Regions from separate parts of the Streptomyces sp. NPDC005423 genome, predicted to be linked through region 2. Evidence: riboswitches for the same ligand, from Rfam matches in the RefSeq annotation. Region 2 holds a riboswitch; each other region holds the start of a gene.
The links. Region 2 has a riboswitch for cyclic di-AMP ahead of ABZT12_RS21880 (C40 family peptidase). Riboswitches for the same ligand answer to the same signal wherever they lie in the genome.
Positions count from the first base shown of each region.

Region 1: it holds a riboswitch for cyclic di-AMP, as region 2 does, so the genes downstream of both, ABZT12_RS15820 (transglycosylase family protein) here and ABZT12_RS21880 (C40 family peptidase) in region 2, are expected to answer to the same signal.
Region 3: it holds a riboswitch for cyclic di-AMP, as region 2 does, so the genes downstream of both, ABZT12_RS12500 (transglycosylase SLT domain-containing protein) here and ABZT12_RS21880 (C40 family peptidase) in region 2, are expected to answer to the same signal.

Region 1 is NZ_JBEXET010000012.1:86,997-94,699, reverse strand. It holds gene ABZT12_RS15845 (NAD(P)/FAD-dependent oxidoreductase) at 1-139, opposite strand, end outside; gene ABZT12_RS15840 (Ppx/GppA phosphatase family protein) at 683-1,633, opposite strand; gene ABZT12_RS15835 (DUF501 domain-containing protein) at 1,630-2,238, opposite strand; gene ABZT12_RS15830 (septum formation initiator family protein) at 2,275-2,751, opposite strand; gene eno (phosphopyruvate hydratase) at 2,849-4,135, opposite strand; gene ABZT12_RS15820 (transglycosylase family protein) at 4,446-5,177, opposite strand; cyclic di-AMP (ydaO/yuaA leader) riboswitch at 5,181-5,365, opposite strand; gene ABZT12_RS15815 (transglycosylase family protein) at 5,548-6,612, opposite strand; gene ABZT12_RS15810 (cytochrome P450) at 6,817-7,703, opposite strand, start outside.
Region 2 is NZ_JBEXET010000020.1:115,677-123,379, reverse strand. It holds gene bioB (biotin synthase BioB) at 1-857, opposite strand, end outside; gene ABZT12_RS21900 (8-amino-7-oxononanoate synthase) at 1,005-2,132, shown strand; gene ABZT12_RS21895 (DUF397 domain-containing protein) at 2,177-2,398, opposite strand; gene ABZT12_RS21890 (helix-turn-helix transcriptional regulator) at 2,408-3,394, opposite strand; gene ABZT12_RS21885 (ATP-binding protein) at 3,607-4,065, shown strand; gene ABZT12_RS21880 (C40 family peptidase) at 4,128-4,601, opposite strand; cyclic di-AMP (ydaO/yuaA leader) riboswitch at 4,605-4,816, opposite strand; gene ABZT12_RS21875 (urease subunit gamma) at 5,626-5,928, shown strand; gene ABZT12_RS21870 (urease subunit beta) at 5,946-6,257, shown strand; gene ABZT12_RS21865 (urease subunit alpha) at 6,250-7,703, shown strand, end outside.
Region 3 is NZ_JBEXET010000008.1:111,453-119,155, forward strand. It holds gene ABZT12_RS12485 (carbohydrate ABC transporter permease) at 1-715, shown strand, start outside; gene ABZT12_RS12490 (LacI family DNA-binding transcriptional regulator) at 719-1,747, shown strand; gene ABZT12_RS12495 (HAD family hydrolase) at 1,808-2,620, shown strand; gene ABZT12_RS12500 (transglycosylase SLT domain-containing protein) at 2,633-3,115, opposite strand; cyclic di-AMP (ydaO/yuaA leader) riboswitch at 3,119-3,321, opposite strand; gene ABZT12_RS12505 (polyprenyl synthetase family protein) at 3,822-4,832, shown strand; gene ABZT12_RS12510 (DUF3455 domain-containing protein) at 4,967-5,872, shown strand; gene ABZT12_RS12515 (DUF2092 domain-containing protein) at 6,128-7,363, shown strand; gene ABZT12_RS12520 (ABC transporter ATP-binding protein) at 7,406-7,703, shown strand, end outside.

The DNA of each region.
Region 1 (7,703 bases), on a different contig from region 2:
AGGTCATGTACGACCGGGGGTCGACGACCGTGACGGTCGCCTCGCCGTAGCGCATCTTCTTGAGAATGCGCCGAGCTGCGTACAGGCCTACGTACCCACCGCCTACTACGAGGATCCTGGGACGCTCCGTGGTGCTCATGCCATCGAGTATCCACCCGCCTCTGGGGGGTAGCTCGTGCGCCCCTTCACAAGCTTGGGCAGGGCCTGTGTTATCCTCCGCGATCCCCTTGCTCCGGAACGTACGCGAAGAGGGGGGCCGAGGCCCGTTACGCCCGTTGTCAACACCGCGTGAGCTGCTCGTCCGACCCTTCACGGCCCCTGGACCACCCCTGCGCGACACCGTCCCGAAACCCTCCGGGATCCCTCCGCGACCGGGCCCGGACCCCGCTCCGACGGCCGCCGGACCCCCGGAAAGCCCCGTCGGGACACTTTCTCCGGTCGAGAGGAGAGAAATCCTTGTGAAGAACTTCACGATGTTTCTTCCGACGGCGTTCCAGAGGGGCCCCGCACACCCTCTCCGGGCCGCTCATACGTTGTACGGGCTGCTCAGCCGACCATTACCTGACGGTAACATAGGGGCCGACGGAAGCGGTCCCCGGTCCCCGCGAGCGACCGAGGCACGCGGGTCCTCACGAGCCCGCGAGCCAGCCGACCCCACCGAGGAGCGCCACTTACCGCGTCGTCACGACCTGAGTGCCGTGTGGAACGCGATCCCGTCGAGGATGTCGTGCTCGCTCACCACGACCTCCACCGCCCCGGTCCGCTCCATGATCGACAGCAGGACGAGGGCGCCCGCGCCGATGACGTCGACGCGGCCCGGATGCATGGAGGGGACGGCCGCGCGCTCGGCGTGGGTGGAGCGCAGGAGCGTCTCGGTGATCTCCCGGACGCGGTCGTAGGAGACCCGGGAGTGGTGGATCGCCGCCGAGTCGTACGCGGGCAGGTCCAGGGCGATCGCCGCCACCGTCGTCACCGAACCGGCCAGACCGACCAGGGTGCGGGCCTCGCGGAGCGGGACCGAGCGCTCGGCGAGGTCGAGGGCTGCCTCGATGTCGGCGCGCATCGCGGCGATCTGACCGTCCGTGGGCGGGTCCGTCACCGCGCCGTCGCGGACCAGGTGGCGCTCGGTCATCCGGACGCAGCCGACGTCCACCGAACGCGCCGCGCGCACCCGGTCGTCGCCGACCACGAACTCCGTGGAGCCGCCGCCGATGTCCACCACCAGATAGGGCTTGGCGAACCGCTCCTCGCCCGCCAGCTCCGCGGTCGCCCCGGTGAAGGAGAACTCCGCCTCCTGGTCGCCGGAGACGACCTCGGGCTCGACGCCCAGGATGGACCGGACGCCCCGGACGAAGTCGTCACGGTTCTCGGCGTCCCGGGAGGCGGAGGTGGCGACGAAGCGGAGGCGTTCGGCGCCGTGCTCCTCGATGACGGCCGCGTAGTCACGGCACGCGGCGAAGGTCCGCTCCAGCGCCTCGGGCGCGAGCCGGCCGGTGCGGTCGACCCCCTGGCCGAGCCGCACGATCGTCATCCGCCGGTCCAGATCGACGAGTTGACCCGTGTCCGGGTGCACGTCGGCGACGAGGAGGCGGATCGAGTTCGTACCGCAGTCGATCGCGGCGACCCGGGTCACTGCTCGCCCTCCCCGACCGGCCTGAACGCGAAATGGCCCGTGCCGTCCTCGGTCGTCTCCGTCCGCCACCCCGCACCGGCCGGCCCCCCCCCGGGCACGGTCACGCACGGACCCTTGCTCCACCACGTCGGCAGCATCGCGATCGCCTCGTCGCCGAGCGGGTTGACGCCCGGCCCCGCGGCGAGCGAGTGCGCCACCAGCACATGCAGGCACTTCACCCGGTCCGGCATGCCGCCTGCGCTCGGGAAGCCCGCCAGCACCTCGATCTCGTCCCGGCGGCGGAGGTAGTCCTCGTGCGCGGCCCGGTACGCGGCGGCCAGCTCGGCGTCGGACTCCAGCCGGGCCGTCATCTCCTTCATCACGCCGTTCGCCTCCAGGGTGCCGATCGCCGAGGCGGCCTTGGGGCAGGTCAGGTAGTACGTCGTCGGGAACGGCGTACCGTCGGGCAGCCGCGGTGCCGTCTCCACGACGTCGGGCTGACCGCACGGGCAGCGGTGCGCGATCGCGCGCAGCCCGCGCGGCGGACGCCCGAGCTGCTGCTTGAAGGCCTCGACGTCCGCGTCGGCGGGCTCGGTGCGCGGGGTGGGCGGCGGGGGCGTGTCCATGGCTGTCAGGAAGTCTCTCTGTCAGTTCACTACGGTTCACTGGTCGGAGGCGTCGGACCTGTCGACGCCGTCCCACACGTTCGCGTACCAGGGGCGGTCGGCCGCCCCCAGCTCGGCGCGCGACTGCTTGGCCGCGTCCGGGTCGATCACGACGTAACCCGTCTCCCCGGGCAGCACGTAGTGCAGCCGCTGCCGGATCTGCTGCTCGGCGTACGCGTCGTCCTGCCAGCGCGCCTTCAGGTCGCGCAGCTGCTCGACCCGCTGCCGGGCCCGCGCCTGCTGCCGCTGCAGATCGGAGATCTCGGCGCGCTGGGAGACGTACTGCCTTATCGGGTACGCCAGCGCCACCACCAGCGAGCAGAGCACCAGGGCGAGGAGCGCCGCCCGGCCGGTGAGCCGGGACCGGCGGGCCTGCCGCTTGGTCTGGGAGCGGTAGACGCGGGCCGCCGTCTGCTCGCCGAGCAGTTTCAGCCTGGTCGCGGTGGAGAACCGGTCCCGGTCCTTCACGGCCATGTCCCGCCTCCCGTTCACGCGCGTACGTCCCCGGACACGGTACGGGACCGCGCACGGGGACGTACGTACGACTGGCTCAGGCTTGACCCCTCGTGGGTCAGCCCTTGAAGCGGGGGAAGGCGCTGCGGCCGGCGTAGACCGCCGCGTCGTCGAGGATCTCCTCGATGCGCAGCAGCTGGTTGTACTTGGCGACGCGCTCGGAGCGGGCCGGGGCGCCGGTCTTGATCTGGCCGCAGTTGGTGGCGACGGCGAGGTCGGCGATGGTGACGTCCTCGGTCTCGCCGGAGCGGTGGGACATCATGCACTTGTAGCCGCTGCGCTGGGCCAGTTCGACGGCGTCCAGCGTCTCGGTCAGCGAACCGATCTGGTTGACCTTGACGAGCAGGGCGTTGGCGGTGCCCTCCTCGATGCCGCGGGCCAGCCGCTCGGGGTTGGTGACGAAGAGGTCGTCGCCGACGATCTGCACCTTCTCGCCGAGGCGGTCGGTGAGGACCTTCCAGCCGGCCCAGTCGTCCTCGAAGAGCGGGTCCTCGATGGAGACGAGCGGGTAGGCCGCCACCAGCTCCTCGTAGTACTCCGTCATCTCGGCGGCGGAGCGCTCCTTGCCCTCGAACTGGTACTTGCCGTCCTTGTAGAACTCGGAGGCGGCGACGTCGAGCGCGAGGGCGATCTGCTCGCCCGGGATGTAGCCGGCCTGCTTGACGGCCTCCAGGATGAGGTCGAGCGCGGCGCGGTTGGACTCCAGGTTCGGGGCGAAGCCGCCCTCGTCGCCGAGGCCGGTGGAGAGGCCCTTGGTCTTCAGGACGGACTTGAGGGTGTGGTAGACCTCGGCGCCCCAGCGCAGCGCCTCGGAGAAGGACTCCGCGCCGATCGGGGCGATCATGAACTCCTGGATGTCCACGTTGGAGTCGGCGTGCGAGCCGCCGTTGAGGATGTTCATCATCGGAACGGGCAGCAGGTGCGCGTTCGGGCCGCCCAGGTAGCGGAAGAGCGGGAGGTCGCTGGCCTCGGAGGCGGCGTGCGCGACGGCGAGAGAGACGCCGAGGATGGCGTTGGCGCCGAGCGAGCCCTTGTTGTCGGTGGCGTCCAGGTCGAACATCGCCTGGTCGATCAGGCGCTGCTCGGTGGCGTCGTAGCCGACCAGCTCCGGGCCGATCTGCTCGATGACGGCGAGGACGGCCTTCTCCACGCCCTTGCCCTGGTAACGGTTGGGGTCACCGTCACGCAGCTCGATGGCCTCGAAGGCGCCCGTGGAGGCGCCGGAGGGAACGGCGGCACGACCCGTGCTGCCGTCGTCGAGGCCGACCTCGACCTCGACCGTGGGATTACCTCGGGAGTCCAGGATTTCCCGGGCTACGACGACGTCGATGGACGGCACGAGCATCTCCTTATGGGATGTGACGCGGTGAGCAGGACCGCAGCGGCTCTGCGAGACGAGCCTAACCGGCTCCGGGCGATCGGCCATCCGCCCGACCGCCCCCTGGACAGAAACCGAGGGCAAATTGTTTCCGAACGGAACAAAGAGGGGCCGTGTGCGGCGGCACTCGGGCCGCCCAGAAAAAACCCCGCTCCGGTGCGTACGGGGAACACGCACCGGAGCGGGGAGCCCGTGGGGGCGGGGGGTGGCCCTCACGAGGTCTCCACTATGGGGACCACGGATATGAGGGCGCTGTGGTTCGACTACGAGCCGGATGTCACTTCAGGTGCAGCTGCTGGCCCGGGTAGATGACGTCGGCGTTGTCGACGATGTCCTTGTTCAGCTTGAACAGCTGCTGCCAGCCGCCCTTCACCTTGTGCTTCGCGGCGATGGAGCTGAGGCTGTCGCCCTTGACGACCTTGTACTCGCCGTCGCCCTTCTCGACCTTCTTGCCAGTCGGGGTGGTGACGGTCTTCTTGGCGACCGGGCGCTCGGCGGAGCGGGAGGCCGTCGACGTGCCGGCGGAACGCTCGGTGGTGCCGCTCGACGCGTTGGAGGAGCCCGAGGAGCCGGACGAGCCCGCCGAGTTCGAGGAGCCCGACGACGAGTTCGAGGAAGAGCCGGAGCCGCTGGAGGAGGCGCCCGAGAGGCCGGTGCCGCAGGTCGGCCAGGCACCCTTGCCCTGCGCGGCGAGGACCTTCTCGCCCACGGCGATCTGCTCGGACTTGGACGCCCGGTCCGCGGTGGAGGCGTAGGCGGTGCCACCGTAGGCGGCCCAGGTGGAGGCGGAGAACTGCAGGCCGCCGTAGTAGCCGTTGCCGGTGTTGATGGACCAGTTGCCGCCGGCCTCGCACTGGGCGACGGTGTCCCACTCCGAGGCGGTGGCCGCGGAGGCGTTGCCGACCGCCATCAGCGGGGCGGCGATGGCGACACCGGTGACGCCGGCGAGCGTGGCGACCCGGGTGGCCTTGGACGGACGACGGTGCTTGGCCTTGCTGGAAAACAGCATGGAAGATCCCCTCACCGACGCCTGCGAGGTGAGCTGTCGGGTTCGGGCCGTGTGAGTTGCCCGGCCGCGACTCGTACATCTCTCGTACGAGGCACGGCTTCACCCCTAGCCGGTTCCGTTCGTCTCTCGACTCCCGGGCCCGGCGCCTACCTTGGGTCCCCCGCTCCTGCCTACGGCGCTTGACGCGACGACTGTTCCCGGACGGCCGCTGGCAGGATTCGGCGTTGCGGCTGACGGGGCCCGTGGTGACGAGCGGTCCTGACCGTAGACATGCGATCGTGAGAATTTCAAAGACGATCAGGGCTTCTGAGACTCATCCCACACTTTCCCCAAAGCGGACATTCGAGGCGAAGCGTGACGTCAACTCCCGCTACTTTGCGACCGTTTCGGCACTGACGTCCAGTGTCTGACCGGCGACGATACGGGCCGGGTCGGCGCCTATCGCCTCCTCGTTCGCGGCATAGAGCGCGCGCCATCCGCCGGTGAGGCCAAGGGAGTCGGCGATGGAGCCGAGGGTGTCGCCCGCCCGGACCGTGTACGTCTCCTCGCTCGCCCCCCGGTGCCGCCCGCCGCCGGTGACCGCGTCGGTGTGGGCCGCGCTGCCGCCGGACGCCACGCCGTCGGTCGTCGCGCTCTTGGTCGTAGCGGACTTGGTCGCAGCGTTCTTGGTCACGGTGCCGAGCGAGCCGGTGTCGACGAGGCTCGACTTCGCGGCGGGCTGCACGGAGTTGCCCGGGTAGCTGACGCTGGGCGAGGCCGTGGGCTCACCGTGGGAGCTCCGGGCGCCGCTCGTGCCGGAACCGGACGACTTGTCAGTTCCGCCCGACGTACCGGCGTGGGCGGTACCGGTGGATTTGTCCGTGACGGACGGCGAAGGAGTCGCCGAACCGGCGTCGGACGTACCCGAGTCGGCGGGACCCGAGGAGTCCGACAGGCCGGCGGAGCCGGCGGCGTCCGACGAGTCGGACGAGTCCGAGGAGTCCCCCGCGTCGGACGAACCGGTCGCCGTGGCCGACGGGGAGTCGCTCGCCACCCCGGTGTCGACGCTCGTGGAGCCGGAGGAGGTGGTGAGGCCGGAGAGCAGCGAGCACGTCGTCCACGCGGAGGTGCCCTTGGCGTCGAGGATCTTCTCGGCCACGGCTATCTGCTGGGAACGGCTGGCGAGGTCGGCGCTCGGCGCGTACTCCAGGCCGCCGTACTTCGCCCAGTCGTCCTGGGAGACCTGGAGGCCGCCGTAGTAGCCGTTGCCGCTGTTGGCACTCCACGAGCCGCCGCTCTCGCAGTTGGCCACCTTGTCCCAGGTGGTGCCGTCGGCCGCGTTCGCGGCGCTGGCCGCGAGGAGGGGGATCGCGATGGCCGAGCCGGTCACGCCGGCCGCGACGATGAGTGCCGGAGCCTGACGGGGGCGTCGGTGACGACCGTTCCCGGAGAGCATGCGGAAGCCTTTCATGCGACAGCGATGAACCGCGCGGCCGTTGTTATGAGGCGCCGCGTTGATAGATGAACGTATCCACAGCCGAACACCTGTCACAAGTTAATGCCGCGCGGATCACGTGAAGATCACAGACATGAGGAAGTGTCAGCTTTACCCTGGTGGGGCGAGGTTGAGCCCCCATGGCCGAATTCCCCCGTACGGCCATTACGGCACCGGTGTGAATTCCACGGGCAAGGTGCGCAATCCGCGCATGATGAGTCCTCCACGCCAACGCAAATCGGCTGGTTCCACCGCGAGTCGGAGATCCGGGAGCCGGGTGAGAAGGGTGGCGAGCGCGGTCCGGCCCTCCAGCCGGGCGAGCGGGGCCCCGAGGCAGTAGTGGATGCCGTGCCCGTACCCGAGGTGTTGATTGTCACGCCGCCCGAGATCCAGCACCTCGGGATCGGCGAACCGCTCCGGATCCCGGTCCGCTGCGGCCAGCACGACGAGCACGGGGTCGCCGGCCGCGATCTCCTGGCCGCCGACACTGAGCGCCCGGGTGGCGAAACGCCAGGTCGCCAGCTCCACCGGGCCGTCGTAGCGCAGGAGTTCCTCGACTCCCGTGTCGAGCAGACCGCGTTCGCCGGCCGCCAGCGAACTCTCCAGCCGGGCCCGCTGCCCGGGATGGGTGAGCAGGGCGTAGGTGCCGTTGCCGATGAGGTTGACGGTGGTCTCGAAGCCGGCGAAGAGCAGGATGAAGGCCATCGCCGCGGCCTCGTTCTCGGTGAGGTGCTCGCCCTGGTCGGAGGCGCGGATCAGACCGGAGATCAGGTCCTCGCCGGGAAGGGGCTCCGGGGTGTCGGGGAGGGCCGCGCGCTTGCGGTGGATGAGGTCGGCGAGATAGGCGCGCATCTTCTTGACCGACCGCGCGACCCCGCCCCGCGGGCTGCCTCCCTGTCCCGCCTTTCCGTGGCGGATCATCATCCCCGCCCAGTCCCGGAAGTCGTCCTGGTCCTCACGGGGGACGCCGAGCAGGTCACAGATGGCGTAGATGGGGAGCGGGAAGGCGAAGTCGTGGATGAGGTCGGCGGAGCCGGACCGCGCGAACCCGT
Region 2 (7,703 bases):
GGCTGCATCGTGCGCAGATGGACCTCACGGCCGCCCGCGATCCGCACCTCCACGTCCGGGCAGACGAAGCGGACCATCGCCAGGATGCGCAGGCACCGCTGCGGGGTGAGGTGCCACTCCTTGGCGAGCGGGGTACCCTCCATCGGGATCAGGAAGTTCACCGGCACCGAGTCGGGGTCCAGCTCGCGCAGCGAGAAGACCACCTCGACCAGGTCCTCGTCCGTCTCGCCCATGCCGGCGATCAGCCCGGAGCAGGCGGAGAGCCCGGCCGCGTGCGCCTTCCGCACGGTGTCGACCCGGTCGGCGTAGGTGTGGGTGGTGGTGATCTCCCCGTACGTCCCCTCGGACGTGTTGAGGTTGTGGTTGTAGGCGTCCGCGCCCGCCTCCCGCAGCCGGTCGGCCTGGCCGTCGGAGAGCAGACCGAGGCAGGCGCAGACCTCGACGTCCTCGTTCTGGTCCTTGATCGCCTTGATGGTGCCGGCGACCCGGTCCACGTCCCGGTCGGTCGGACCCCGCCCGCTCGCCACCAGACAGACCCGCTTGGCACCTCCGGCGAGGCCCGCGGCAGCCGCCTTCGAGGCCTCGTCGGGCTTGATCCAGGTGTACTTCAGGATCTCGGCCTTGGAGCCGAGCCGCTGCGAACAGTACGAGCAGTCCTCGGGGCACAAGCCGGACTTGAGGTTGATGAGGTAGTTAAGTTTCACGCGGCGGCCGAACCACTGCCGGCGCACCTTGCCGGCCGCGGCCACGACATCGAGCAGGTCGTCGTCTGAGGTGGCGAGGACGGCGAGCGCTTCCGCACGGGTCGGCAGCTCGCGCCGAAGCCCCTTGTCCACGAGCGTGTTCAGCAGGTCCATGAGGTCCGATCCTGTCCTACGGGAGCGTCCGGGGCCAAGGAGAGTTCGCACAACAGAGTTGGTTCGAGGTGTGGGTATTGCCACATCCTGGGCGGCTGGTCGTCCGCATAGTGTCTGTGCACTGCCTACAAAAGCCCCGGAGGACTCATGGCGTTCGGCTGGATCGACGAGCAGGCGGAACTGAGGCGCCGCGCCGGACTCGTACGGACCCTGCGTCCGCGCCCCGCCGAGTCGCCGCTGCTGGATCTCGCGAGCAACGACTACCTGGGCCTGGCACACCACCCCGAGATCACCGAGGGCGCCGCCGAGGCGGCCCGGACCTGGGGCGGCGGGTCGACCGGCTCCCGGCTGGTCACCGGAACGACCGAGCTCCATGCCCGGCTGGAGCGCGAACTGGCCGAATTCTGCGGCTTCGAGGCGGCGCTCGTCTTCTCCTCCGGCTACGCCGCCAACCTCGCCGCCGTCACCACGCTCGCGCCGCACGGCTCGCTGATCGTCTCCGACGCGGGCAACCACGCCTCCCTGATCGACGGCTGCCGGCTGGCCCGGGGCGCCACCCAGGTCGTGGGGCACATGGACACGGACGCGGTGCGCAAGGCGCTGGGCACCCACGAGGGGCCCGCTGTCGTGGTGTCGGACACGGTGTTCTCGGTGGACGGGGACGCGGCGCCGCTGGCCGCTCTCGCCGGTGCCTGCCGCGCGTTCGGCGCGGGGCTGCTCGTCGACGACGCGCACGGGCTCGGCGTCCTGGGCGACGGCGGACGCGGGGCCCCGCACGGAGCGGGTCTGGCCGGCGCCGACGACGTCGTCGTGACGGTCACGCTCTCCAAGTCGCTCGGCAGCCAGGGCGGAGCCGTCCTCGGTCCCGCCCGGGTGATCGACCATCTGGTCAACGCGGCCCGGACGTTCATCTTCGACACGGGCCTCGCCCCGGCGGCGGCGGGCGCGGCCCTGGCGGCGCTGCGCCTGCTGCGCCGTGAACCGGAGCGGGCCGCGCGGGCCCGCGCGGTCGCGGCCGAACTGCACACACGGCTGACCGCCGCGGGCCTGGAAGCGGTACGTCCGGACGCCGCGGTGGTCTCCGTGCGCGCGCCGTCCCCGGAGGGGGCCGTGCGCTGGGCCGCCGACTGCCGTACGGCAGGGCTGGCCGTGGGCTGCTTCCGTCCTCCCTCCGTGCCCGACGGCATCTCACGGCTGAGGCTGACCGCCCGCGGAGATCTCTCCGGGGCGCAGATCGAACGCGCTGTACGTGTGATCGGCGGGACGCGACCATGAGTCGGCGTGACACGGCCGTGCGCCGCCCGCGGGGGAGCCGCTGATCAGAACGCGGCGAGGAAGCCCGTCCAGCTCTCGGGGGAGAAGAGCAGGGCGGGTCCGGCCGGGTCCTTCGAGTCGCGTACGGCGAGCAGGCCGGCCCGGGAGCCGGAGTGCGGGCGGGCCGTCTCGACGCAGTTGTTCGCTCCGGTGCTGTAACTGCTGCGCAGCCACCGCAGACCGGACAGTTCATCGCTTGAAGGAATGTTCCGAGGCAGAACTGACATGGTGCCTCCTTACGCGCCGTCACCTATCCCGGCGATGTAATCCAACGAGTCCTCGGGCGAAAGGGCGTGGAACCGAAGGGAGTTGAAGGCCTCGCTGTAGGCCTGGAGGTCTTCTTTCCCTTCGAGATAGAGGCTACTCGTCAAGTGGTCGAGAACAACCACATCCAGATCAGATGTGCTCGGAAATGAGAAAATAACGAAAGGCCCGGTGACGCCGATGTGTGCCCCCGCCGCGAACGGCAGTACCTGGAGCCGGACTTGGGGAAGCCGGGCAGCCTCGACGAGCCGCGCCAACTGACGGCTCATCACCCCCGGACCGCCCACCTCCCGGCGCAGCACGGCCTCGTCCAGTACGGCGCTCAGCGCCAGCGGCGGATCGGAACGCAGCACGTCCTGCCGGGCCAGCCGCACCCGCACCAGCGTGTTCAGCAACTCCTCCGGGTCCTCCGGACCCTTGGGGCCCTCGGAGTCCTCGGAGCCCTCGGGATTCCGCGCGGTCTCTGTGTTCTCTGCGGTCTCTGTGTTCTCTGCGTTCTTCGAGTCCCTCAGGTTCCCCGGGTCGTCCTGCGGGTCCCCCACGGCCGCCCGGGTCACCGCACGGGCGTACTCGGACGTCTGGAGCAGCCCCGGGACGACGGTCGTCTCCAGCGTGCGCATCCCGCAGGCCTGCGACTCCAGACTGATGAAGTCCCGGTAGGCGGGCGGCAGGACGCCGCGGTAGGCGTGCCACCAGTGGTGCCGGCCGCCGCCGTCCCCGGAGCCCGCCAGGACGAGCAGCATGTCGCGGGTCCGCGGATCGGCCACCTGATAGGCGTCGAGGAGTAACCGCACGTCGGCGGCTTTCACCCCGCTGGCGCCCGTCTCGACCCGGCTCACCTTCGACTGGTGCCAGCCCACCAGCCGGGCCGCCTCACCACTGGTGAGCCCCGATTGGGCGCGCAACGCGCGCAGTTCGGCGCCCAGCTTCCGGCGGCGCACCGCGGGACCGTACTGCATGGGCTCCTCCTTACTCCTTTGAGGCCGCCCAAATACGGTCTGCCGTCGCAGAGTTCACCGCTTCGAGCGACAGATATATGCATATCTCGGTGGATCGCCACCGAGACCGACGCGGTAATGGCAGTCTGGCGAAGAAGCACCAGTCCGGGACCGTACTCGAACCATCCGCTCCGTGTCGGACACCGGTCCCGTGGGAAAGGGACGACCGCGCCATGGCAGATCACCTGGAAGCATCCATCACTCTGCCGAGCGATCCCGCCTCGGTCTCCGCGGCCCGCGCCTACGTGATCGGGACGTTGGCGGAATGGGGACTGCCGGCGGACACGGAGGCCGCCGACTCCGTCCGCCTCATCGTCTCCGAACTCACCACCAACGCGGTACAGCACACGTTCGGGCAGTCGCCCACCTTCACGGTGGACATCGAGCTGGACCGTGACGAGCGGCTGCGGATCGGCGTCACCGACAGCCATCCGCGCTTCCCCAAGCGGCTGCCGGCCGCCGTCCAGCAGGACAACGGCCGGGGCATGGTGATCATTCGCTGGCTGGCCGCGGAGTGCGGCGGGAAACTGCGGATCCGCCCCACCCGCGAGGGCGGCAAGACGGTCTCCATCGAACTGCCGTGGACGGTGCCGGCCCGGCCGGTACCCGCCGCCGGGCAGCAGGAGCCGTAGGCGGCTCCGTGGGGCACCCAAGAGGGCGGCGGCCCGTCAGGCGGCGCCGCCCTCCCGGGCGGTCAGCTGACCCGGCCGTACCAGACGCTCTTGGTCCAGATCTTCTGGAGTCGCACCACGTCCCCGGTCTTGGGGGCGTGCCAGATCTTCCCCTTCCCGGCGTAGATGCCGACGTGGTAGACGCTGGAACCGGAGTGGAAGAACACGAGATCCCCGGCCTTGCGGCTGCCGGCGGACACGTGGTGGCTCCTGTTGTACTGCTGAGCGGCCGTACGCGGCAGGCTCTTGCCCGCCTTCTTGTACGAGTACAACGTGAGCCCCGAGCAGTCGAACCGCCCGGGTCCGGTGGCGCCGTACCTGTAGGGGGAGCCCTTCTTGGAGGCCGCCACCTGAAGTGCCTTCGTCCCGGGTGTCGAGGCCGCGGCGTCGGGCGCGAGGCCCGGGACCACGACGGAGCCGCCCACGGCGGCGATGGCGAAGGCCGAGGCCGTACCGGCTCGGACCATCAGCGACGGGACACGATTGAGCGCAGTCATGCGCAACCCTTCGTCAGCCGCCTGTGAAGGATGACCTGTCGGATTCGGGCTGGCGAAGTTGCCCGGCCGCTGTCGCGGCTTCACCCCAAGGGCTGCTCGGGCCGGTCATGGCGTGACCGTTCCGGCGACCCGTCGTGCCTGGGTCCTCCACTCCTGCCGATCCACTCCTGTCGACCGGTTACCCGAGCGGCGGCAGGACTCGGCGTCCGCCCGGATCGCCCCACCGGTGTGGCGGGGGCTTGTCGTCAGACACGGATCTTGACCTACTCATGTCCGAAAATCCCAACGGAACGGGGGGTTTGTGTTGTTACTCACCACTCACCCGTTCGGGTGGACACCCGCGTGTTCGACGCGGTGTCCAGGAGGTCGCGCAGCCCCGGACCAGCACCGGAATGTCCCGTTCCGCCTTTGGAGCAGGCGTGTTGCGCAACCGGAGCGGTCCCGAAAGCGGACGGACAGGTAGTCCGAACGGTGGCATGCCATTCGGTCCGTCCGAGTGCCGTTCCGGACTGACCCCCTCGACGGTGCGCCGTCCGGAACGGCTTCACGCTCCGTCAACTGCCGGAGCGGGCGGGTGTGGTGACGCGGGCCATGCGGCGCGCCCCGGCACGCCCACACGGCGTACCCGTCGGCACGCGGGGCCCGTGACCCGGACCCGGCTCGCCGTGCGTCCACCCAAGTGCCCGGCGGAGCGGGGCCGCCCGGAATCCGACCGCTGGACTCGACGCCAACTTCGTTGGCAGAAACCTGAGTTGACCCGTCCGCCGTTCGGGCCGGCCGGCCGCCGTGACCGACGGCCCGTCACCTCGGCCCCCCACGGCGTCCGGGGACGGAACCCCGCGCCACGAGGAGGCGGGCGCGGCTGTGTTCTACGGGCGTAGACGCGCCTGTCCTGATCCCGGTTCGGTTAACTTGCCCGAAACCCGGTCCAACTAGCCTGCCCGTCCACGCCACCAGGGAGTTCGGCCCGGGGCTGCGGCAACCGGACCCCGCACGGTCCGGAGCGAGGACTGTGAGGTGGGACGTGCATCTGACCCCGCACGAGCAAGAGAGGCTGCTGATCCATGTGGCGGCCGACGTGGCCGAGAAGCGCCGGGCCCGCGGGCTCCGGCTCAACCACCCCGAGGCGGTCGCCCTCATCACGTCGCACATCCTCGAAGGCGCACGTGACGGCCGTACGGTCGCCGAGCTGATGTCCTCCGGACGAGCCCTGCTCACCAGGGACGACGTCATGTCCGGCATCCCCGAGATGATCCACGACGTCCAGGTCGAGGCGACCTTCCCGGACGGCACCAAGCTCGTCACCGTCCACGACCCGATCGTGTGACCGGGGGAGAGGCCGCCATGATTCCCGGAGAGTTCCTGTTCGCGGACGACCCGATCGTCTACAACGAGGGCCGTGAGGTCACCCGCCTGACCGTCCTCAACGCCGCCGACCGGCCCGTGCAGGTCGGTTCCCACTACCACTTCGCCGAGGCCAACCCCGGCCTGGACTTCGACCGCGGCGCCGCGCGCGGGAAGCGGCTCAACGTCGCCGCCGGCACCGCCGTACGGTTCGAGCCCGGTATCCCGGTCGAGGTGGAACTCGTCCCGCTGGCCGGCGCCCGGGTCGTACCCGGACTGCGCGGGGAGACCGGAGGTGCCCTCGATGCCTGAGATTGCACGAGCCGCGTACGCGGACCTGTTCGGGCCGACCACCGGCGACCGGATCCGGCTCGCCGACACCGATCTGCTGATCGAGATCGAGGAGGACCGTTCCGGCGGGCCCGGACTCGCCGGTGACGAGGCCGTGTTCGGCGGCGGCAAGGTCATCCGTGAGTCGATGGGACAGGCCCGTGCCACCCGCGCGGAGGGCACCCCCGACACCGTCGTCACGGGCGCCGTGATCGTCGACCACTGGGGGATCGTCAAGGCAGACGTGGGCATCCGCGACGGCCGGATCACCGGCATCGGCAAGGCCGGCAACCCGGACACCATGGACGGCGTCCACCCCGACCTGGTCATCGGCCCCGAGACGGAGGTCATCGCGGGCAACGGGCGCATCCTCACGGCGGGTGCCGTCGACGCGCACGTCCACTTCATCTGCCCGCAGATCGCCGACGAGGCGCTCGCCTCCGGTGTCACCACGCTGGTCGGCGGTGGCACCGGACCGGCCGAGGGCTCCAAGGCGACCACCGTCACGCCCGGCCCCTGGCATCTGGCCCGGATGCTGGAGGCGATGGAGCAGTACCCGCTCAACATCGGCTTCCTCGGCAAGGGCAACACCGTCTCGCACGAGGCGATGCTCTCCCAGATCCGCGGTGGCGCGCTCGGCCTCAAGCTGCACGAGGACTGGGGCTCCACCCCGGCCGTCATCGACGCCTCCCTGACGGTGGCCGACCGGACCGGCATCCAGGTCGCCATCCACACGGACACCCTGAACGAGGCCGGTTTCGTCGGCGACACCCTCGCCGCGATCGCCGGACGCGGCATCCACGCCTACCACACCGAGGGGGCGGGCGGCGGCCACGCGCCCGACATCATGACCGTGGTCTCCGAGCCGCACGTGCTGCCCAGCTCCACCAACCCCACCCGGCCGTACACCGTCAACACCGCCGAGGAACACCTCGACATGCTGATGGTCTGCCACCACCTCAACCCGGCGGTCCCCGAGGACCTCGCCTTTGCCGAGTCCCGTATCCGGCCGTCGACCATCGGCGCGGAGGACATCCTGCACGACCTCGGCGCGATCTCGATCATCTCCTCCGACTCGCAGGCGATGGGCCGCGTCGGCGAGGTCGTCCTGCGGACCTGGCAGACGGCGCACGTGATGAAGCGGCGCCGGGGCGCTCTGCCCGGCGACGGCCGCGCGGACAACCACCGGGTGCGCCGCTATGTCGCCAAGTACACGATCAACCCCGCCCTCGCGCAGGGCCTCGCCCGCGAGATCGGCTCCGTCGAGAGCGGCAAGCTCGCCGATCTGGTGCTCTGGGAACCGGCGTTCTTCGGCGTCAAGCCGCACCTCGTCATCAAGGGCGGCCAGATCGCGTACGCGCAGATGGGCGACGCCAACGCCTCCATCCCGACCCCGCAGCCGATCCTCCCGCGTCCGATGTACGGGGC
Region 3 (7,703 bases), on a different contig from region 2:
CACGTTCACCTTCGCGCCCGGCACCGGCTTCCTCGACAACCTGAAGGAGCTGAACGCCTACCGCGACGGCATCTACTGGCGGTGGATGGCCAACTCCGTGTTCTACGCGGGCCTCGGCGCCCTGCTCTCCGCCGCGGTGTCGGCGGCCGGCGGCTACGCGCTGGGCCGCTTCGCCTTCCGGGGACGGGAGTTCGTCTTCAAGCTGATGCTGGCGGGCGTCCTGGTCCCGAGCGTCGTGCTGGCCGTACCGCAGTACCTGCTGCTGTCGAAGGCGGGCCTCGCCGACTCGTACTGGTCGATGCTGCTGCCCTCGGTCCTCTCCCCGTACGGCGTCTACCTCGTCCGTATCTACGCGGCGGCCTCGGTCCCCGTCGAACTGCTCGAAGCGGCCCGGATGGACGGCGCGAGCGAGTGGCGGATCTTCTCCCGGATCGCGGTGCCGATGATGATGCCGGGGCTCATCACGGTCTTCCTCTTCCAGTTCGTCGGCATCTGGAACAACTTCCTGCTGCCGTACGTGATGCTCGCCGACGACACCAAGTTCCCGATCACGCTGGGCCTTTACACCCTGCTGGCCCAGGGCAACTCGCAGCCGGCGCTCTACACCCTGGTCATCACCGGGTGTCTGCTGGCCGTCCTGCCGCTGATCGGGCTCTTCCTGGTGATCCAGCGGTTCTGGTCGCTGGACCTGCTCAGCGGCTCGGTCAAGGCCTGAGCGGTGGCCACCAGTCCGAACGGTCGTCGCAAACCCCCCACCATCCACGACGTGGCCCGGGAGGCGGGCGTCTCACGAGGCACCGTCTCCCGTTTCCTCAACGGCGGCCACTACGTGTCGCCGGCCGCCCGCGGCGCCGTGGAGTCCGCGATCAGGAAAACGGGGTACGTCGTCAACCGGCACGCCCGCAGCCTGAGCACCGGACGGTCGGACTCGGTGGCGTTCCTGCTCACCGAACCGCAGGAGAAGTTCTTCGAGGACCCCAACTTCAATGTACTGCTGCGGGGTTGCACCGAGCACCTGGCCCGGCACGACGTCCCCCTGCTGCTGATGCTCGCCTCCTCGCGGGACGACCGGCGCCGGCTGACCCGGTACATCACCTCGGGCCACGTCGACGGGGTGCTGCTCGTCTCCAGCCACAGCGGCGACCCGGTCGCGGCCGAACTGCGCGACGCCGGCATCCCGTTGGTGGCCTGCGGCAAGCCGCTCGGCCTCGGCTCCAAGGTGGGCTACGTCGCCGCCGCCGACCGGGACGGCGCCCGTGACATGGTCCGCTACCTCCTCAGCACCGGCCGCCGCCGCATCGGCATGATCACCGGCCCGCTGGACACCCCCGGCGGCACCGACCGGCTGGCCGGCTACCGGGACGTACTCCTGGAAGCGGGACTGCCCTACGACGAGGCGCTGGTGACCGAGGGCGACTACCGGCGCAGCGGCGGCGAGGAAGCGGCCCGCCGTCTGCTGGCGCGCGCCCCCGAGCTGGACGCCGTGTTCGTCGCCTCCGACCTCATGGCCCAGGGCGTGGTCAACGCCGTTCAGCAGTCCGGGCGTTCGGTCCCCGATGACATCGCTGTCGGCGGCTTCGACGACTCGGCCGCAGCCACCGCCGTCACCCCCGCGCTCACCACCATGCGCCAGCCCTACGAGCGCATCAGCGCCGAGATGGTCCGCATGCTCCTGGCACAGATAGCCGGCGAGGACACGGCGGGCGTGATCCTGCCCACGGAGCTCGTGATCCGGGAGTCGGCGTAGCGCCGTCAGCCGTCCGGTTCACGTCGAGTCGGGGGGGCTTTCCGACCGTATTCTCTGATCATGGCCGCTCCCCACGCATATTCGCTCATCGCCACCGACCTGGACGGCACGTTGCTGCGTGACGACGACACGCTCTCCGACCGGTCCCTGGCCGCGCTCGCGCGGGTGGCGGCGGCCGGTGCCCGGCACCTCGTGGTCACGGGCCGGCCGGCGCCGAGGGTGCGACCGCTCCTGGAGGACCTGGGTGCCACGGGGCTCGCGGTGTGCGGACAGGGCGCGCAGCTGTACGACGCCGGCGCGCACCGTCTGCTCTGGTCGGTCACCCTGGACCGGGAGCTGGCGGAGACGGCGCTGGGCAAGATCGAGGCCGAGGTCGGCCAGGTGTACGCGGCCGTCGACCAGGACGGCGTGGACGGTCTCACCCTCATCGAGCCCGGCTACCGGATGCCCCACCCGACGCTGCCGGCCGTGCGGGTGGGCCGCCGCGACGACCTGTGGTGCGAACCGATCAGCAAGGTGCTGCTGCGCCACCCGTTCCTGCCCGACGACGAGTTGGCGTCGACGGCGCGCGGGGTGGTGGGCTCCATGGTGTCGGTCACCATGTCGGGCCCCGGCACCGTCGAACTCCAGCCACTCGGCATCACCAAGGCGACCGGACTGGCGCTGGCCGCCCGGCACTTGGGCCTGGGCCCGGCGGAGACCGTCGCCTTCGGCGACATGCCCAACGACATCCCGATGTTCGACTGGGCCGCCCACGGTGTCGCGATGGCCAACGCGCACCCCGAACTCAAGGCCGTGGCCGACGAGATCACCATGTCGAACGAGGACGACGGCATCGCCGTCGTCCTCGAAGGACTGTTCCCGGGGGCCTGAGAGCCGGAACTCCTAGTACGCGCCGTACACGTTGTCGATCGAGCCGTACACCGCGGCCGCGTAGTTGCAGGCGGCGGTGATGTTCGCGACCGGGTCGTAGGGGTCGTACGAGGTGCCCGCCACGTGGTAGGCGTTGAACGTCGGGTCGATGACCTGGAGGAGCCCCTTCGACGGGGTGCCGGCCGCCGCGTTGGAGTCCCAGTTGTTGATGGCCAGCGGGTTGCCGGAGGACTCGCGGATCACGTTGCGGTAGATGCCGTCGTACGTGCCCGGGATCCCCTTCTGCGCCATGATCGCGAGCGATTCGCGGATCCAGCCGTCGAGGTTGTTGGAGTACGTCGTGGCCGACGCGGTGGTGGCCGTCGTGGTGGCCGTGGTGGCGGCCGAGGCGGTGGTCGCGCCGATGATCGGCAGCGCGAGCACGGCCGCACCGCTGCCGGCGACGGCCAGGGTGCGGACGAGTCGGGCGCGTCGGGACTGGGCGGTTCCGGGCATGTCGAGGTTCCTCTCCGTCGCCTGCGAGGTGAGCTGTCGGGTTCGGGCTGGGAGGTGCCCGGCCGCGTCCTCGCGGACGTGGCTCAACCCCGAGCCGGTCCGGCCTCACGGCCGGTCCGGCGACTTACCTGGGTCCCCCGCTCCTGCCGTGCGAGTAGTTCGTGACTGGGATGCCGGGCGGCGGCAGGATTCGGCGTTCCGCTCGACAGGCCGGGAACGTATGCGAGAGAACATGTCGGGAACAAGTGGCGGAATCACACCTCACCCCTTTTGACCTTGGTCCGGGGTCTATGAGGTACTTGATCCTTTGCGTCAGCCATGAGTCAACTGGCAAGAGGCGCAAGGAAGAACGAGGACGGGTCGGCGCACGGGTCACGCACGGAAACGCGTGACCCAAGTCACGGGAAGGTGAGAACCGGCAAATCGGGCAATAGCAGTTAATCCTTGCCAACCGCCTGTCGCGGGTGACGGCATGGCCCAGATTCGCGGGAGCGATGGAAAGCGGCATTTCCTTTTCGATCGGTATTTGTCCACTGTTATCAGGTGATCAAAAACATACCGGTCGTGATCCGATACCACCCCGCCTGGCCGGGGTGGGTGGCATGGGTGATCGAAAGCTGACCGGATACGCTGACTTGAGTGCTGGCAGCGACCTATCGACAAACCGTGTGACCGCCCAGAGACACCAGCAGACAGGAGACCCCTCGTGACCGTCGTCGGGCCGTTCGGGCTGAGCGTGCGGGACCAGGCTCTGGAAGCCGATGTCCAGGCCGGATTGGCGGCCGTCGAAGAGGGGCTGCTCGAAGCCACCAAGAGCGAGGTCCCCTTCATCACGGAGGCCGCGCAGCACCTGGTGCGCGCGGGCGGCAAACGGTTCCGTCCGCTGCTGGTGATGCTCGCCGCCCAGTTCGGCGACCGTTTCGCACCCGGTGTCGTGCCGTCGGCGGTCGTCGTCGAACTGACCCACCTCGCCACGCTGTACCACGACGACGTGATGGACGAGGCGGCCGTGCGCCGCGGGGTGCAGAGCGCCAACACCCGCTGGGGCAACTCGGTGGCGGTCCTCACCGGAGACTTCCTCTTCGCCCGCGCCTCGCACATCCTGGCCGACCTCGGGCCGGAGGCGGTGCGGGTCCAGGCCGAGGCGTTCGAGCGCCTGGTCACCGGCCAGATCCTGGAGACGGCCGGACCCACCGACGGGCGCGACCCGGTCGAGCACTACCTCGACGTCCTCGGCGGCAAGACCGGCTCCCTGGTCGCGGTCTCCTGCCGGTTCGGCGCGATGATGTCCGGCTGCGACGACACGGTCGTGGACATCCTCACCCAGTACGGCGAGCGGCTCGGCGTCGCCTTCCAGCTCGCCGACGACGTCCTCGACATCGCGTCCGACGGCCACGAGTCCGGCAAGACCCCGGGTACGGACCTGCGCGAGGGCATCCCCACCCTGCCGGTGCTCCTGCTGCGCGAGCGGGCCGCCCGGCTGGGCCTGGCCGAGGACCTCGCCCTCTGCGAGCTGCTCGACTCCGACCTCACCGACGACGCCCGGCACGCCGAGGCGCTCTCCCTGCTGCGGGCCCACCCCGCCCTGGAGCAGGCCCGCCGCGACACCGTCCGCTACGCCGAGGACGCCCGGGCGGCCCTCGCCCCCCTCCCGGAGTGCGACGCGAAGACCTCCCTGACCGAGATGTGCGACGCGGTGGTCCACCGCGCCGGCTGACCCGGCCGGCCGCATCCGCCCCCATGTGATCCAGGTCACCCGCTCGGAGTGAGGTTCCCGTCAGGCCCGCTCCGTAGTCATGCCCAGAAGCCGGCGCAGGGGTCGCCGGTGGGGATGCGGGAGACAGAGGAATCATGGGTAGGAACGCCACCTTCGCGAAGAGCCGCAAGAGTCTGACCGCCGCGGTCATCGGGCTGACGGCCGTGGCCGGTGCCGCCGCCGGAGCCGTCCCGTCGTACGCCCAGGAAGACCCGTCCGGGGGCGGTACGGTCCTCGCCGCCAGTCTCCGGGGCGCCGACGAGGGCGCTACCGCGCTCGAATTCGTCCGGGTGGAGGGCGACCGGGTCTCCGTGGCGGTCACCTGGCACGGCACCGGCCGCCCGGCCGCGCTCCGCATCCACCAGGGCGACGGGAACGCCGCCGGTGACGTCACGATCGACTTCGGCGCACTGCTGCGCCACAGCGCCGGCCACACCGTCACCGGCACCGTCGAGGTCACGGACGCCGCTCTCCTCGGCACGCTGACGACCGACCCCGGTGCGTTCTCCGCCGACCTGACCACGACCGGCTCCTCGGCCGGCGCCCTGCACGGCCGGCTCCACCACGTCAGCACCCCCGTCGACTTCCGGCACGTCCTGGGCAGCTTCCAGGCGCCCGTAGTCGAAGGGCAGCAGATCTACGAATGCAAGCCGACCGACGCCGGCGGCTATGCCTTCGCCCAGCGGGACGTCAGCGCCGCCCTCGAAAAGGGCATCGCCCACTCCTACGTCCAGCCCAACTCCGGCGTCCCGCAGTGGGTGGCCCCCGACGGCAGCGCCGTCACCGGCACCGTCGTAGCCAAGACGCCGAACGGCACCGGCAACATCCCCGAGGTGGAACTCGCCGCCACCCGGTCCGGCGCCGCGCACGGGCTCCTCTCCCGCACCGCCGCGGTCCTGCGCCTGAACACCGTCGGCGGCGTCGCCCCGGCCGGTTCCTGCACTCCGGGCGCGATCGTCGGCGTGCCGTACCACGCGGACTACGTGTTCGTGCAGGGCTGATCAACTGCCGTGCACAGGCGGCGCCTTCACCGTTCGGCCCGGGCAACCCCTACGGGTCGGGGGCGGCGCCGCCTCCCCGTGTCATCCCCCAGGCGTACGCGGAGTTGGCTCCCCGGTCTGACGCTTGGACTCCGCGAATTTGGTGAGATGGAGACAGCGGAAAACACCACTCCTCACCGATTCGGGTGAGAATGGCGGCTGAGGGGATCGCTGCGGAGACCCACAGCCGCCGCCGACGACGGAGGTAAGGCAGACATGGCACCGTACGAAACCGACGACGGCACGGACACCACGGAGGTCGACGACCTCGGGGCACGCCGGCGCAAGGCGGCGCGGTACGTCGTGCCGGTCACCGTGCTGGGGGTCGCGGCGGCGACGATCGGGCTCGTCCCGGCGCTCGCGGCCTCGGGCGACCCGGACCTGCCGAAGATCAGCGCCCAGCAGCTCATCGAGAAGATCGCCAAGTCGGACGTCCAGCAGCTGTCCGGCACCGTACGGATCAGCACCGACCTCGGCCTGCCCAACCTCGGCGGCCTGGAGAACAGCCTGATGTCGGGCGCCACGAAGCGGGGCGACGGCTCCTCCGCCGACCCGACGGCCAAGCTCACCGAGCTGGCCTCCGGCTCCCACACCCTGCGCGTCGCCGCCGACGGCCCGGACCGGCAGAAGGTCTCCCTCCTGGAGAGCGCCGCCGAGTACAGCCTCATCCACAACGGCAAGGACGTCTGGGGCTACGACAGCCGATCCAACGAGGTCTACCACTCCACCGCCGCCGAGGGCAGCGGCAGCACCGGCCGTCGGGACGACGTCCCCGCCACTCCCAAGGACCTCACCAACGAGGCCCTGAAGGCGGTCGACGCCACCACCTCCGTCACCGTCGACGGTACCGAGCAGGTGGCCGGCCGGGACGCCTACAAGCTCCTCATCAAGCCCAGGCAGTCGGGTACCACGGTCGGCGCGATCAGTGTCGCGGTGGACGCCAGGACGGGCCTGCCGCTGAAGTTCACGCTGACCCCGGCGAGCGGCGGCGCCGCCGTCGTCGACGCCGGTTTCACCCGGATCAGCTTCGCCAGGCCGGCCGCTTCGACCTTCGACTTCACCACGCCCAAGGGCGCGAAGGTCACCGAGGGAGACCACGCCGCCAAGGTCCCCGACTCCGCCAACGCGCCGTCCAAGGCTCCCGCGCCGTCCAAGGGCTCGAAGGGCGACCTCGGCAAGGGCCCCGACGGCCTCAAGGTCCTCGGCAAGGGCTGGAACTCGGTCGCCGTCCTCGACACCGGCGGCCAGGGCATCCCGTCCGGCGCCTCGTCCGGCGGCGGTGACCTCGGCGGCTTCCTCGGCTCGCTCGGCGACCAGGTCAAGGGCAAGTTCGGCTCGGGCACGGTCTTCTCGACCCGCCTGGTCAACGCCCTCGTCACGGACGACGGCACGGTGTACGTGGGAGCGGTGAACAAGAGCGCGCTGGTGAAGGCGGCCGACGCGGCGAAGTGAGTACCGTACGACGCCCATGAGTTGAGGGAATCGAGGGAGCCGATGGCCGAGGGGTCCGCCACGCGACCGGAGCCCGAGGAGGCCACCTCGGGCGCGGGCGTGATCGCCACCCGCGGCCTCACCAAGCGCTACCGCGGCGGACAGCTCGCCGTGGACGGTCTCGACCTGACCGTCCCGGCGGGCAGCGTCTTCGGCTTCCTCGGCCCCAACGGCTCGGGCAAGACCACCACCATCCGCATGCTGATGGGCCTGATCGCACCCACCTCGGGCACGGCCCGCGTCCTGGACCGCCCCATGCCCGGCTCCGCCCGCACGGTCCTGCCCCACGTCGGCGCCCTGA